One region of the Tenacibaculum pacificus genome, then DNA from elsewhere that is predicted to be linked to it. Evidence: riboswitches for the same ligand, from Rfam matches in the RefSeq annotation. Region 1 holds a riboswitch; the other holds the start of a gene.

Region 1 (3,175 bases):
AAGGCTGTTTTGAATTTGTCCTATTTGTAAGGCAATTTCTTCTAAAACTCCTAACGAACCAATTGGTTTTGTTTTAAAATCAATTTTATCTTGAAGTGCTGTTTTTAGCGTGTTTGAAAGTGGTGTTATTTCCGTAGAGTACATTTTATTTATTTTAAAGTTAGTGGTAAACCAGATACTATAAATGTAGCTTTATCAGCTTTTTTAGCAATATATTGATTTATCCATCCTTGTAATTCGGTAAATTTTCTGCCAATTTGAGTATCGGCATGTAAACCCATTCCTATTTCATTTGAAATAATAATAATAGTAGCATCAATTTCAATTAGTTTGTCAATTTCATTGGTTGCTAAGGTTAAACTTTTTTGTACATCATTTTTAGTATCTAAATAAAAATTAGTTAGCCATAAAGTAACACAATCAATAACTACGGTTGCATTTTTAGGAATTACATTACTGATGTTTTTTTCTTCTTCAATAGTTGTCCAACGTTCATCTCTATCAGAAATATGTCTGTCTACACGTTTTTTAAAATCGGCATCCCAAATTCTTGAAGTGGCTAAATAATAAGGGTTTTCTGATAATGATTCGGCTAATTGTTGTGCATAACTGCTTTTTCCTGAACGTTCTCCGCCAGAGATATAGTACATCATAATTAATAATTATAATAAAGAAATAAATTAAACGGCAAAGATTGTAAAGATTTTTTAGAAAAAGAGAATAATACTCGATAACTATGTAATTTAGCCGTTCAAAATATATTTTCAGTGAAAGTTTCCTCATTTATGCCAGCAGTAACCCAAATGATTTATGATATGGGATTACAAGAATATTTAGACGGTGTTACATTTGAATGTCCTGCAATTGCACTAAAAGAAAAACAGGTAGCTGTTAAATATAAGTTAGAAGGACAAACTTTAACTAGTGATGAAATTAACACCATTTTTTCAAAAACAAAAGCTGAAGGAGGTACGTTGTATTATGTTGATGAACCTGTTTTAGAAAGTATTGCTCCAGATATTATTTTTACACAAGATGTATGTGATGTTTGTCAAATAGATACAGAATCTGTTGCAAAATCTGCTTCTAAATTAGCGAAACAACCAACTTTAATTTCTATAACTCCAAATTCTTTAGACGATGTTTTTGAGAATGCATTAACCATAGCAAAAGCAATGGGAAAAGAAGAAATAGGAATTAAATATGTACAAAAACTTAAAAATCGTATTTACAATATAGTCGATACACAACGAGCAAACAGCATACAATCTAAAAGTGTAATGTTGTTAGAATGGATTGATCCGTTATTTAATTGCGGACATTGGATTCCTCATCAAATAGGATATGCTGGTGGTATCGATTTATTATCGCATCCGTCAGGAGATAGTATTGTTATTTCTTGGGGTAAAATTGTAAAATATAATCCAGAGATATTAATAATTGCTCCGTGTGGCTACGGAATTTCACGAACAATGGAAGATATGCGATTTTTAGAAGATAAACCAGAATGGAGTTCTTTAAAAGCCGTTAAAAATAAACAGGTTTTTATTGCTGATTTTGCTATGTTTACACAATCATCAGCAAGTACTTTAGTCGATGGTATTGAGTGTTTATCAGCAATGATTCATCCGAATTATTTTTCGGTATCAAGTGAGCTTACTGTTAAGTTTTCGAACTATAATGATTTATTGATGCTAGATTCTTAATAAAATATCATAAATTTGCGCGAAATTTAGGTTTTGATGTTTAAAAATATAACATCAAATTAAAAGGGAATTCGATTAAATACCGAAGCTGTTCCCGCAACTGTAAGCTATTAAGCTTGTAATTACTCTTTAAGTCACTGTTTTTAAGCGGGAAGACCAATTACAAGACGCAAGCCAGGAGACCTGCCTAGGTTTTAAATAATTCAAACTTTCGGGATAAAGGTTTTTAGTATATTATGAGAAAACACTTACTTTTTACAGTATTTTTTATTGTTACATTTTATTCTTTTGCTCAAAAAGATTCTATAACGAATGTTTTAGAAGAGGTACAGGTTGCTGGAAAAATAAAAAATAAAAAATTTAATCAGATTAGTGTAAAATCAATAAAAATAACAGATAAACAACTTGTTAAAAACCCTATTAATTTAACCAATCTGTTACGCTATAATAGCCCAATTGCTTTTAGAGATTATGGAAATGGAGGAGTTAGTACAGCTCGCTTTAGAGGAACATCAGCTTCTAATACATTGGTTTTATGGAATGGTATTCCTATTAATTCAATTGGTAGTGGTCAAACAGATTTTAATTCATTATCAGCAAGTATTAGTGATAATATAGTTGTTCAAAGTGGTGGAAATAGCACCGAGTTTGGTTCAGGAGCTATTGGTGGTACTGTACATTTAAATGATGAAATAAGTTTTGAGAAACATAAAAAAATTCACATATTTTCTTCATATGGAAGTTTTAATACAACTTCTAATTTTTTTAAAAGTTCTTTTGGTGATGAAAAATGGAGTGTAAAGTTAGCATCAACAATTAATTATTCTGATAATGATTATACTTTTATAGATGATAGGTATAAAGATAGTAACGGAAAATTATTGAAAAATGATAATGGTTCTTATAAAAACTATGGTATTAATTTTAATATAGCTCATAAGTTTAATTCAAAAAATAAAATAGCTTTTTTTACTACAGGTTATTACGGAGATCGTTTATTTTCAGATGGTTTACCAAATCCATCAGCAGGAAGTGAACGTAATGAAGATTTTAATCAACGTAATTTATTAAAGTGGAATTATAATTATTCTTCACAATTTAAACAGCTAATAAATATTGCGTATTTAACACAAGAGTATAGATATTATGATAATAAAGATGCTATTAATTATAGTTTTGGTAAATCTAGAACTACACAAATTAACTACTCTTTAACTTATAAACCATCTAATACTTTATCATTTAATTATAAAACTATTTTTGAAAATATTGCGGGTAGTAATTCCGAAACAACTACAAAAACAAGAAAATCAACTGCTTTTATAGGAAGTGTAAAATATCAACCTTTAAAAAAAATAGTAACAAGTTTACAGGTAAGAAAAGAACTTAATTCTGATTTTAATGTGCCATTTTCTGTATTTATAGGAAGTGAATATAATGTATTACCTAAATTAAAATTAACAGCTAAT
Region 2 (3,175 bases), 550 kb from region 1:
GTGAAGAATCATAAAATACAGCTTCTCTCCATGCGGTATCAAAAATATTTTCTACGGATAAACCTATTTGATATTTTGGTTTTGTATAGTTGATAACAAAATCGGCAATAAAATAACTTTTAGCAATTACAGAGTCATCTTCAATCAAAGGACGTTCTCCTAAAAAACGATAACGTAACGATGTGTTAATTCCATTTTTTAAACGGAAAGTAGCGCCACCAGTTGAGGTAAAACGAGGCGCACTTGGAATTTTGTTTTCATCTTTTGGAGCGTCTAATAAAGTTCCGAAGCTATAATTTAAATCGGTATCTAACCAAAAATAATATAGTGGTTGATATCTAAAAGAAGCTTCACTACCAATTCGTTTAGATCTTCCTTTGTTTTCAAACTCAAAACCATCACTACCAAAAACAAATTCAGCATCACTTTGTAAGTAAAAAGTAGCAATATTAGCAACAAAGTTTTTTCCTATTTTAAATTCTGTACCAATATCGTATCCGACAGCTTTAGGTAACGGGTTAATTTCTTTGTTTTTTACAGCTGCGTTTGCGTAGTTTGAATGAAAACCAGAACTTGCTTTCGCATATAATTGTAAGTTTTTAGTTGCATCATAAAACAAACTAAATTTCGGACTTATTCTAATAGAATTTGTCTTTCCTTTTTGAGGTACTGGTACTATTTCAGTTACGTTAAAATCGAAATAATCAGCTCTAATACCTGCTAAAGCCGTTAATTTAGGAGCTACTTGAATTCTTTCTTTTAAAAATAAAGCAACATTTGTTTCTTTAATATCAAACTCATTTATAGGATTTGATAACGTACGTCCAATAGCATTATTTAAACCAATATTGTTATTATTTCGTTTAGCTTCCCAGCCAAAAGTTGTTGTGCTATTTGGTATTTGAAGTATATTTTTTATTGAAATATTTCCTTTATAAGCATACATTTTACGATTTTCTTGTTGATGAATCATATCACCATCAATAGGATTATTTTGATAAAAAGTAAAGTTAGAAAATAAATTATAGATATTAGAAACGTAGTATAATTGATTTGTAAGTTGTGTTTTTTCTGAGATGTTAGAGTTCAATTGTATATTAAAATGTACTCTTTCAGTATCACCACCTTCTTTATCATCAATAGCTCCAAATCTATCGATTAATCCACTTTTAACGGCTCTTAAAGGCACTTGTCCTGAAGCATTCCAGTTACTATGAAATGTAGAAATAGATGTTCTTAATTTATGAATATCAGAAAGTGCAACTGTATATTTTGTAAATGTATTTAATCTTTTAAGTCTTTGTTCGCTTTCAAAAAAACTGTCATTATAAGTTCCTTCAATAGCAATATAAGCACTTTCTTCGTTTTTAGTTAAAAAGTTATTTTTATCGATAAGCGATACCATTGCTAAAGCTCTTGCAAAATCGTATTGACCATATTCTAACTTCACAAAATTACGATGTACTTTATCTTTCGATGTAAATTTTGCTGCTCCAGAAACGGCAAAATTACCTAAAGAAGTTTCATGAGGTCCTTTATAATAATCGGCATTTTGAACAGTTTCAGGAATTAAAAAGTGTAAATCGGCATAACCTTGCCCGTGTGCATGAGAACTTAAATTGATACCTATATCATCAACTAAAACAGCAAAATCAGTTCCGTGGTCATTATCAAAACCTCTTAAAAATATTTGTTCGGCTTTTCCTCCACCAGCATGTTGCGCAATAAATAAACCAGGCACTGTTTTTAAAAAATCGTGAGCGCTGTTTATTGGTCTTAACTTTAATGCTATTTTAGAAACCTTATGAGTTCCTAATTTTTTTTCGTGTTTAGCATTAATAATTACTTCAGAAAGTTGTGTTTCTGTTTCGTTTGTACTAGTACTTTTTTGTGAGAATATGGCATGTACAAAAAACATGAACCATACACTGCATAAAATCAATTTTTTCATTTAAAAAAGAGTTTAAGCAGGCAAGGAAAGAAAATATGAAAAAACATAATTTTCTAACTCTTTACCCGAGAGTTATTAATATAAATTATTGTTTTAGTGGCAGGTCTCCTGACTTAACTCTATTTTATTTACCTTCCCATAGTTATAACTACAGTGGTTTTTGATAATAAAATATTGATATGAGTTTTACAGTTGCGGGAACAGTTTCGGATTTACACCAAATTCCCTTTTAATTTTTACAATAATGTAAAAAACCATTTAACAGCCGCGAAGATACTTCTTTTATTTAAACAAATATTATTTATTGTGCTACTTTGGTTTGTGTTGTTTTTTTATCAGTTTTTTTAAAAATTCCACTCTTTTGTTTACTGATTTCTTTGGTAAAATATAAATAGAAAAACCTAAGTTAGTATAAGTTTCTAAAAGTAACTCTTGTAATTTTTTAGCTTCTTCAAAAGATTGTAATCGTTGTGGATCTTCTTTATAAATAGCTTTCCAAAGTGGAAGTACAAAAACGGTTGTATGATATTTTTTTTTATAATCGAAATTAAAAAAATGTTTACTAATAGGTAGTTTATGTAATTTTAAATAAGCAATGTTATCTGCTAATCCACGATCAACAAAAGTAGTTTTATCACTTAAAATATTTAAATCGGCTATTGTTTTTTGATAAACTAAATTGGTAAAACCAACAACATCTTGCCAAGGAGTTTTATTTCCGTTGTTTTTTTGTTCAGCAATAATAATTTTACGAGAAACTTCCTCTAAACAATAAAAATTATTGGTACGCAAAGCATTGATTAAAGTAGTTTTTCCTGTTCCAGGCGCACCCGTAATTATATATCGTTTCATTTAAAATAAAAAGTAGGTTATCAAACCAATTAAAAGTACAAAGGTAAGGGTAACAGAATGATTGATAAAAGCAACTTTTTTAAATTCGATTTCTTTTATAATACGGTTGTTATTTCCGATAAAAGGTTTGTGTACTAACTTACCATGATAATAATTAGGACCTCCAAATCTGCAATTTAAAATAGTAGCCAAAGCAGCTTCGGGATATCCTGCATTAGGGCTTGAATGGTTTTTACCTTGTTGCCATACAAAACCAATTTTATCTAAAGAAAAAGTAACGAGTAGCATTAATATTGCTGTTAAACGTGAAGGAATGTAATTTAAAACATCGTCTAATTTAGCTGCAAATTTTCCAAAATTTATATAACGTTC

The links. Region 1 has a riboswitch for cobalamin ahead of PG913_RS07470 (TonB-dependent receptor plug domain-containing protein). Riboswitches for the same ligand answer to the same signal wherever they lie in the genome.
Region 2: linked by a shared signal. The riboswitch ahead of PG913_RS05170 (TonB-dependent receptor) and the one ahead of PG913_RS07470 (TonB-dependent receptor plug domain-containing protein) in region 1 are both predicted to bind cobalamin.

What each region holds. Positions count from the first base shown of each region.
Region 1 covers NZ_CP115917.1:1,670,554-1,673,728, reverse strand. Annotated here, with positions in the region: gene cobT (nicotinate-nucleotide--dimethylbenzimidazole phosphoribosyltransferase) at 1-144, opposite strand, end outside; gene PG913_RS07480 (bifunctional adenosylcobinamide kinase/adenosylcobinamide-phosphate guanylyltransferase) at 150-653, opposite strand; gene PG913_RS07475 (ABC transporter substrate-binding protein) at 768-1,706, shown strand; cobalamin riboswitch at 1,718-1,911, shown strand; gene PG913_RS07470 (TonB-dependent receptor plug domain-containing protein) at 1,943-3,175, shown strand, end outside.
Region 2 covers NZ_CP115917.1:1,125,468-1,128,642, forward strand. Annotated here, with positions in the region: gene PG913_RS05170 (TonB-dependent receptor) at 1-1,951, opposite strand, end outside; cobalamin riboswitch at 2,033-2,225, opposite strand; gene PG913_RS05175 (AAA family ATPase) at 2,261-2,803, opposite strand; partial or broken gene cbiB (adenosylcobinamide-phosphate synthase CbiB) at 2,804-3,175, opposite strand, start outside.